DNA from 3 places in the Pseudomonas sp. JL27(2026) genome. Region 3 is predicted to be linked to each of the others. Evidence: predicted binding sites of a transcription regulator. Region 3 holds the regulator's gene; each other region holds the start of a gene.
What was found. Region 3 encodes sigma-54, which starts transcription at its own class of promoters, with help from an activator protein. Its sites were predicted from a motif close to ANTGGCATNNANNTTGCTNT; they were not measured.
Positions count from the first base shown of each region.

Region 1: a site for sigma-54 is predicted at 1,879-1,898, ahead of AC1Z1G_RS08805 (circularly permuted type 2 ATP-grasp protein). Genes of this name have one in related genera too.
Region 2: a site for sigma-54 is predicted at 1,532-1,551, ahead of AC1Z1G_RS22910 (pilin). Genes of this name have one in related genera too.

Region 1 is NZ_CM167794.1:1,935,187-1,938,367, reverse strand. Features, by position in the region: gene AC1Z1G_RS08810 (alpha-E domain-containing protein) at 1-425, opposite strand, end outside; gene AC1Z1G_RS08805 (circularly permuted type 2 ATP-grasp protein) at 438-1,847, opposite strand; gene AC1Z1G_RS08800 (ribonuclease E inhibitor RraB) at 2,334-2,675, opposite strand; gene AC1Z1G_RS08795 (hypothetical protein) at 2,889-3,122, opposite strand.
Region 2 is NZ_CM167794.1:5,033,543-5,036,723, reverse strand. Features, by position in the region: gene pilB (type IV-A pilus assembly ATPase PilB) at 1-1,371, opposite strand, end outside; gene AC1Z1G_RS22910 (pilin) at 1,597-2,013, shown strand; gene AC1Z1G_RS22905 (BON domain-containing protein) at 2,327-2,683, shown strand; gene AC1Z1G_RS22900 (DUF2845 domain-containing protein) at 2,894-3,181, opposite strand, start outside.
Region 3 is NZ_CM167794.1:1,016,652-1,019,832, reverse strand. Features, by position in the region: gene lptB (LPS export ABC transporter ATP-binding protein) at 1-520, shown strand, start outside; gene AC1Z1G_RS04585 (RNA polymerase factor sigma-54) at 794-2,287, shown strand; gene hpf (ribosome hibernation-promoting factor, HPF/YfiA family) at 2,410-2,715, shown strand; gene ptsN (PTS IIA-like nitrogen regulatory protein PtsN) at 2,728-3,181, shown strand, end outside.

The DNA of each region.
Region 1 (3,181 bases), 920 kb from region 3:
CGCTCCTTGATCCACTCGCAAAAACGGCTCATGCCGTAGCGACTCAAGCCCTGTTCGGCAATCCCGCGAATCTCCAGCCAGGTCGCGTTGATGTTTTCCCACATGTCTGCGGTGATCCGCCCACGCACTGCGTGGGCACTGGCCCGCGCGGCACCGAGGCAGCTGTAGATGCTGGCCGGGTTGGCCGCATCCAGAGCGAAAAAGTGCAGCAAGCGTTCGGCGTGCAACTCACCGTGGCGCGTCAGGTAATCGTCGAGGGTGCCGGTGATCAGCAACGGCATCGCCAGTTCATGCAGGCCATCTCCGCGACCGTCCTGGGGCATCAACGACAGCGAATAACTGACGTCCAGCATCCGTGCGAGGTTTTCCGCCCGCTCCAGGTAACGCGACATCCAATACAGATCCGAGGCAGTTCTACTTAACATGGCAAGCTTCCTTCAATCCTCGACCACCCAGGTGTCCTTGGTTCCGCCCCCCTGGGACGAGTTCACCACCAGGGAGCCTTCGCGCAGGGCCACACGGGTGAGGCCACCGGGTACGACACGGGTTTCGCGGCCGGACAAGACAAACGGGCGCAAGTCGATGTGGCGCGGGGCAATGCCGTTTTCGACAAACGTCGGGCAGGTCGACAGCGACAGGGTCGGTTGTGCGATATAGGCGTGGGGCTTGGCCTTGATCCTCGCCCGGAAGGCCTCGATCTCCGCCGTACTGGCCGCTGGCCCCACCAGCATTCCGTAACCACCGGAGCCCTGGGTTTCCTTGACCACCAGCTCCGGCAGGTTCGCCAGGACGTGGGAAAGCTCTGAGGGATTTCTACACTGCCAGGTCGGCACGTTTTTCAGGATCGGCTCTTCGTCCAGATAGAAGCGGATCATGTCGGTGACAAACGGGTAAACCGACTTGTCATCCGCCACGCCGGTGCCAATGGCATTGGCCAGCACCACATTGCCCGAGCAATAGGACGACAACAGGCCGGGCACACCGAGCATCGAATCCGGGTTGAACGCCAACGGATCGAGGAAGGCGTCGTCGAGGCGACGGTAAATCACGTCGACGGCTTTCGGCCCGTCGGTGGTGCGCATGAACACCCGGTCGTCACGCACGAACAGGTCTGCACCCTCCACCAGTTCCACGCCCATTTCCCTGGCCAGAAACGCGTGCTCGAAGAACGCGCTGTTGAAACGGCCAGGGGTCAGCACCACCACGCTGGGATCATCCAGCGCACTGGAGCTTTTCAGGGTGTCGAGCAACAGGTTCGGGTAGTGATCGATGGGCGCGATGCGCTGGGCGGCGAACAACTCCGGGAACAAGCGCATCATCATCTTGCGGTCTTCCAGCATGTAGCTCACGCCGCTGGGCGTACGAAGATTGTCTTCAAGCACGTAGTACGTTCCATCGCCATCGCGCACCAGATCGACGCCGGAGATGTGCGAATAGATATCGCGGTGCAGATCCAGCCCTTGCATCGCCAACTGGTACTGCTCGTTCGCCAGCACCTGCTCGGCCGGGATAATGCCGGCCTTGATGATGCGCTGTTCGTGGTAGAGGTCGGCGAGAAACATGTTCAGTGCCTTGACCCGCTGAATGCAGCCACGTTCGACGATCCGCCATTCACTGGCGGGGATGCTACGGGGGATGGTGTCGAAGGGAATCAGACGCTCTGTCCCCTGCTCATCACCATAGAGCGTGAAAGTAATCCCGGCGCGATGAAACAACAGATCGGCCTCGCGTCGCCGTTGTGCCAAAAGCTCGTCAGGCGTTTCGGATAGCCAACGGGCGAACTCCCGATAATGCGGGCGGACCTGGCCGCCGGCATCGTACATCTCATCAAAATAGGTGCGGATCATGCCGTACTCCTTGTCACCCGGACACTGGAGCTTCGCAAGGCCCGTGCCATCGGCATAAGCGCTTTAATATCAACCGGTTGGATATTCACCCCGCGCGCACCGCACCAATCCTGTGCGACAAACGCTCCCATCTGATCACGCCCGCTTCATTGCAAAGCAACGCTATTGGCTATCGCCAACATAGACAGAGTTGATTTCACTGCCCGTCTGCGCCTGCGGATAATCCGTCCCATCGCGCAAAACGCTTCGCCCGACAGGCTCGGGTCAAGCCCATGCTTCAGGTTCATGGTGCCCACGGCGGCCCGGTCCGGTGTGTTTCGACCGGTTTCCTCTCCTTACCGGTCTTCCCTTTTGGCCACCCTCACGGGTGGCTTTTTTTGCGCTGAATTCTTGTTTCAGGGTTTTCCGTTCGCGACGTCCCCACCACCAATGAAAACGGCCAACCCGAAGGTCAGCCGTCGCTGAGTGTTGTTGCTGTTCATAGTGTTATGCGAGTGGCCCTCGTACCTCCTGCTTGACGCCCCAGCCTTCGATAATTCCACCCAGCGGCTCGACCACCGCTTCGAAATCCTGCTCGAAGTCACCAATGCCGCCGTAAGTGGCGTACATCACCTTGCTCAACTCCAGATGCCAGACACCGTCATCGCGCGCACTGACCTGAGCATTCAAACTCTCTCCACGAAATTGCCCCGCCGCTCGGCGTGCCCGCTCCTCGTCCGGAAAAATGGCGTAGAACTCGATGGGATGGAACCGGGAAAAATCAAAACCGCCTTCTTTCATGCGGCGCAGCACGCTGCTGCTGATGTCTTCTTGATAGGCTGTGCTCATGAAACGTCCTCCTCAAACCGATGGATAGACTTTCCGTACTCCCTTCGCCCGCAACCGAATGGTGAAAGCGATACGGCAATCAGATTGCCGCTGGGAAACAAGCATGTAGCTGACAAGACCAGACCTTAGCGATTCATTCGCTGATCTCGATTGCAGAGTAGCCGCAACAGGGATCCCCTGCCAAGATCTGGTTTCGGATCATCGCTGTGCTTATCAAACTGGAGTAATGCTGAGGATCTGGATGCTGTTTTGATCCTTCAGGCTTTTAACCGTCGGATCGTCGGTACGCCCTTCCAGATCATTGAGATCCAGTTCGGCCGGGACAGGGAGGAGTTTTGAACGAATCAGTTGCGCCGCGCGCTCCATCGTGGGTTCCTGCTCGCAATCGAATTGCTCCACCGTCTGGACGCCGTGATCGTCAACGAAGGTGACTGCCCACTTTTGCATCGGTGCCTCCTCGATAAACCCATGGATGGGCCTACATCCATCTCGACCTCGTACGCCCG
Region 2 (3,181 bases), 2.0 Mb from region 3:
TTTGCGCGCCAGGCGCTGGGCGATGATGAGGTTGACCGAAGTGGCGATGTTGAAGCCGGGAATGCCCATGTTATGCAGTCGGGTCAGTGTCTCCGCCGCGCTGTTGGTGTGCAGGGTGGAAAGCACCATGTGCCCGGTCTGGGCTGCCTTGATGGCGATTTCGGCGGTTTCCAGGTCGCGGATTTCGCCCACCATGATCACGTCCGGGTCCTGGCGCAGGAAGGAGCGTAGCGCCTGGGCGAAGTCCAGTCCCTGCTTGGGGTTGACGTTGACCTGATTGATGCCTTCCATGTTGATCTCCACCGGGTCTTCGGCGGTGGAGATGTTGATGTCGACGGTGTTGAGGATGTTCAGACCGGTGTACAGCGAGACGGTTTTGCCCGAGCCGGTCGGCCCGGTTACCAGGATCAACCCTTGGGGTTGCTTGAGCGCCGCCATGTACAGGTCTTTTTGCTCGGGTTCGTAGCCGAGGGCATCGATGCCCATTTGGGCGCTGGACGGGTCGAGAATCCGGATGACGATTTTCTCGCCCCACAGCGTTGGCAGGGTGTTGACCCGAAAGTCGATGGATTTGCTTTTCGACAGGCGCATTTTGATGCGCCCGTCCTGAGGTTTTCGGCGCTCCGAGATATCCAGGCTGGCCATGACCTTGAGCCGCGCAGCGATACGGTTGGCCAACTGGATCGGTGGCTTGGCCACTTCGCACAGCAGGCCGTCGGTACGCACCCGTACTCGATAGGTTTTTTCGTAGGGCTCGAAATGCAGGTCCGAGGCCCCGCCCTTGATTGCATCGAGCAGCATCTTGTTGACGAAGCGCACCACCGGCGCATCGTCGGCGTCTTGCCCGGCGATAGCATCCAGGCGCTTGTCGTCGATCGTCTCGATGTCCAGGCCATCAAGGTCCACATCGGCCATGTCTTCAAGGCCGGTGGTGTGGCTATCGAAGAATCGCTCAATGGCGTCAGTGAGTTTGTCGTCCTCCACCAGGATGGCTTCGGTGGTCAGCCCGGTGCTGAACTGGATGTCGTTGATAGCCTGCTGGTTGCTGGGGTCGCTGATACCGACGAACAACTTGTTGCCACGCCGCCAGAGGGGCAGGGCATGGTGTTGGCGAACCAGTTTTTCGCTGACCAGGTCTCTGGGCTGGGTGTCCTTGTCGAGGCAGTTCAGGTCCAGAAAGGCCACGCCAAAATGTTCCGAGGCGATTTCCGCGACCTGACGACTTTTCGCCAGTTTGTTCTGTACCAGGTAGCTGACGAGGGAAACCCGGCTGCGTTGAGCTTGCTGATACGCCTGTTGCGCGCTTTTTTCAGTGAGCACTTCGGCCAGCACCAATTGCTTGGCCAGGCCGGACAGGGCGATGTCATTCATTCGAGCACCAGACGCAAACCATTGAAGACTTATAGCGTAGTCAACCGGTGGCGCCAAACCAGCGAGGCTTGGGTGACAAAAAATGTCAGATAGTGCGCTTCTTCAGGTCAGGAGCCACGTGAGACCAGGCCCTTAACCCCACAGGGCTGGGCAGAAATGCGTTGGCATGTGCTGTGCTTTGTACTGTCCAGATCATGAGATTTCGCCTCATGCCTGGAGCCGTTTATGAACAGACAACAAGGTTTCACCCTGATCGAGCTGCTGATCGTGGTCGCGATCATCGGCATTCTGGCGACATTTGCCCTGCCGATGTATTCCAAGTATCAAGCGCGGGCCAAGCTGACCGCCGGGCTGGCCGAGATTTCGGCGATGAAGGTTCCGTATGAAGATGTGATCAATCAAGGGACCGCGCCGACCACGGCGAACGTGGGGCCTGGTGGCGCCGCGGCGACCAGCAATTGCACGCTGGTGGTAACGGGCACCGCTTCCACAGGGGCCGGCACCATCGTGTGCACGCTTGTGAATGCACCAGCGCCTGTATTGAGCAAAACCATTACCTTGACCCGTGACGCGACAAACGGCTGGTCGTGTGCGACCACCGCATTGCAGGACTACGCGCCTAAAGGTTGCACCGGCGCCTGATCGTGCAGTGATGAACCCATGCCTCGCCTCTGCGGACGCGGGGCATTTTTTTGCTCGTCATTGGGTGGCGGACTGACCTTGGGGAAGCGTTCAGTCATTCATGGCGTTAAGCCTGAAAAAAAACCGCAACTTGCATGTAGAGAATGGCCGGGTCATGCAATTTGCATGATTCCGATTTTTTGATGATTTTATAAGCTATTGATTTATATGAATTTATTCTTTGTCTTGATGTTGGCACATCCTCTGCAACATCCCTGATAACCCTGCTGGGATCGACTGCAGCAGACTTTCTGGAAAAACAGGAGTTACTCGTATGAAGAAGTTCGCTATCGCTGCCGCAACTGCTACCGCGCTGACCCTGACCCTGGCTAGCGGTGCATTTGCCCAGACCACTCAAACCACCCAATCACCCATGGTGGTGGCTGCCGGTGAAATGACCAAGGCTACCGAAGCCACTTCCGATACCTGGATCACCACCAAAGTAAAAAGCGATCTGATGACCGAGAAAGGCATTCCTGGCACCGACATCAAAGTCGAAACCAACAAAGGCGTTGTGTCACTGTCTTCGACCGTAGTCATTACCGAAGCCCAGAAGACCACCGCAGTGAACATCACCAAAAAAATCAAAGGCGTGAAAGCAGTATCGGCTGACGGTCTGAAAGCCGAGTAACGCGCAAGGCTTCTCGCCTGGACCGGGAGAAGACGCGACAGGTGGGCCGAGTCATACACCTGTCGCTGCTTTTGAGTTCATGCGACCGGCCACAAGGATGTGGTCATTACAGGCTCCGGCATTCGTGTCGGGGCCTGTTCTATTGGCAGCGCCGCAAACCCACTGTGGAAGCGGGCCGGGCGGCGTTCCCACCTTGGTGTTGTGCCTGGTTCAGTTACCGCGTTTGCTGGTGATCTGCACCAGCCTGTTTCCTTCAAAGCGCAGGTACTGGTACATGCCGTTGTTCGGGCCGTAGGTCCATTCCTCGACCTGAAATTCTTCCCGGCGATTGGCGCTGCGCTTGTAGCCCAGGGAGTCCCGGGCAACCGGCTCGCCGCATTTTTGCAGCACTTCGCTGGCGCGATCACCCACGCTGATCAGTTGGCTGGCACAGCGCAACGTATCGGCTGCCCACGCGTGGCTGGTAGCAAACGCCACCAGGCAGATCAGTATTCGGGC
Region 3 (3,181 bases):
CCAGCCGATGCACGGCCGCGCTCGCGCCGGTATCGGCTATCTGCCGCAAGAAGCGTCGATCTTCCGCAAACTCTCGGTCGCCGATAACATCATGGCCATCCTCGAGACCCGCAAGGAACTCGATAAGGCCGGTCGCCGCAAGGAGCTGGAAAGCCTGCTGCAGGAATTCCACATCAACCACATCCGCGACAACCTCGGCATGAGCCTGTCCGGTGGTGAGCGCCGCCGCGTGGAAATCGCCCGCGCCCTGGCCACCGCCCCGAAATTCATCCTGCTCGACGAACCGTTCGCCGGCGTGGACCCGATTTCGGTAGGCGACATCAAGCAGATCATTCACCACCTCAAGGCAAAGGGCATCGGCGTCCTGATCACGGACCACAACGTCCGTGAAACCCTGGACATCTGCGAAACCGCCTACATCGTCAACGATGGCCAACTGATCGCCGAAGGCGACTCTGCGACCATCCTGGCCAACGAACTGGTCAAGGAAGTGTACCTGGGCCACGAGTTCCGCCTGTAAGCGCCGAGGTGTTTGACCTGTTACCGGAGCGCCAACCTCAATAAAATCAGTAGAATTTTATTGATACGGCGCTCAGGGCATTCCCACGCCCTCAGTTCCTCAGCCTTGGGCTGACGCAGCCTGGCGCAATAAAAATTTAAAACGTTTTAATTGTTACAGCGCTCTAGGCAAACACTTCAGTTTCGGGCATATAATTTGCTTAAGTTTGGCGCTCCGGCGCCCCTGTAGTGGATGGCGCATGTGCGCCGGCGAATAAGGTGTTAAGCCCCTGCCATGAAACCATCGCTAGTCTTGAGAATGGGCCAGCAGCTGACGATGACACCGCAGCTGCAACAGGCCATCCGCCTGCTCCAATTGTCGACCCTGGACCTGCAACAGGAAATCCAGGAGGCACTGGAGTCCAATCCTATGCTCGAACGCCAGGAAGAAGGCGACGATTTCGATAACGCCGACCCCATGGCGGACAACATCGAGCAAAAGCCCAATACCGACATTACAGAGCCCTCCTACCAGGAAACCGCCCCCACGGTGGACAACCTCGAGGAAGGCGAGTGGAACGAACGCATTCCCAACGAACTCCCGGTCGACACGGCTTGGGAAGATGTCTACCAGACCAGCGCCAGCAGCCTGCCCAGCAACGATGACGACGAGTGGGACTTCACCACCCGCACATCGGCCGGCGAGAGCCTGCAAAGCCACCTGCTCTGGCAATTGAACCTGGCGCCGATGTCCGACACCGACCGTCTGATTGCCGTCACCCTGATCGACTGCATCAACAATCAGGGCTACCTGGACGAAACCCTAGAGGAAATCCTCGAAGCCTTCGACCCGGAACTGGACATCGAACTGGACGAAATCGAAGCCGTCCTGCATCGCATCCAGCAATTCGAGCCGGCCGGCATCGGCGCACGCAACCTGGGCGAGTGCCTGTTGCTGCAATTGCGCCAACTGCCCGCCAAGACCCTCTGGCTGGCCGAGGCCAAGCGCCTGGTCAGCGACTACATCGACCTGTTGGGCAGCCGCGATTACAGCCAACTGATGCGTCGCATGAAGCTCAAGGAAGATGAACTGCGCCAGGTCATTGAGCTGGTCCAGAGCCTCAACCCTCGACCGGGTTCGCAAATCGAGTCCAGTGAAGCCGAGTACGTCGTCCCTGACGTGATCGTGCGCAAGGACAACGAGCGCTGGCTGGTGGAGCTGAACCAGGAATCGGTTCCGCGCCTGCGGGTCAATCCACAGTACGCAGGCTTCGTGCGCCGCGCCGACACCAGCGCCGACAACACCTTTATGCGCAATCAGTTGCAAGAAGCGCGCTGGTTCATCAAAAGCCTGCAAAGCCGCAACGAAACCCTCATGAAAGTCGCCACCCAGATCGTCGAGCACCAGCGCGGCTTTCTCGAATACGGCGATGAGGCCATGAAGCCGCTGGTCCTGCACGACATCGCTGAAGCGGTCGGCATGCACGAATCGACGATTTCACGGGTGACCACGCAAAAGTTCATGCATACCCCACGGGGTATTTATGAGCTGAAATACTTTTTCTCCAGCCACGTCAGCACCTCTGAAGGCGGCGAATGCTCGTCTACGGCGATCCGTGCGATCATCAAAAAACTGGTTGCCGCGGAAAATCAGAAAAAGCCGTTGAGTGACAGCAAGATCGCTGGTTTACTGGAGGCACAAGGCATTCAGGTAGCCCGCCGCACCGTCGCCAAGTACCGCGAATCCCTTGGGATCGCGCCTTCAAGCGAACGCAAGCGGTTGATGTAAGGGCCACGCCACCGCGTTCCAGGGTGTGTTCGAAAATTCGCCATCAGGCAGTTTCCGGACACAACCTAGTGGCAGGCTAACCAGCCTGCCGCCTTATGCACTGGCAACGAAGGAGAAGCTGTATGCAAGTCAACATCAGTGGACACCAACTGGAAGTGACCGAACCCCTGCGCGCCTACATCGGTGAGAAACTTGACCGACTGGAACGCCACTTTGACAAGATCACCAATGTGCAAGTGACGATGGCTGTCGAGAAACTGAAACAGAAAATCGAAGCCACGCTGCACATCCACGGTGGGGAAGTCGTCGCCAACGCAGAACATGACGACATGTATGCTGCGATCGACCTGCTCACGGACAAGCTGGACCGCCAACTGAAAAAGCATAAGGAAAAGCAACAGAGCCTGCTGCAAGGCACTGGTCGCTAACACTCTCCCCACATGATCCGACTTGAAAACATCCTGACCCCCGGCCGTTCACTTGTGAACGTGCCGGGCGGCAGCAAGAAACGCGCCCTCGAACAAATTGCCAACCTGATCGCCCGTGAAGTACCGGATCTGGAGATGCAAGATGTCTTCGAGAGCCTGATTGCCCGTGAAAAGCTCGGTTCCACCGGTTTTGGCAACGGCATCGCCATCCCGCACTGCCGCCTCAAAGGCTGCGAGTCGCCTATCAGTGCACTGATGCACCTGGACGCTCCTATCGATTTTGACGCCATCGACGGTGCCCCGGTCGACCTGCTGTTTGTATTGCTGGTCCCGGAAGCCGCCACCGATGCGCACCTGGAACTGCTTCGCCAGATCGCCAGCATGCTTGACCGCAAGGACGTGCGCGAAAAACTTCGCAGCGCCGCGACAAATGAAGCCCTGTACCAGGTTGTCCTGGAAGAGCAAA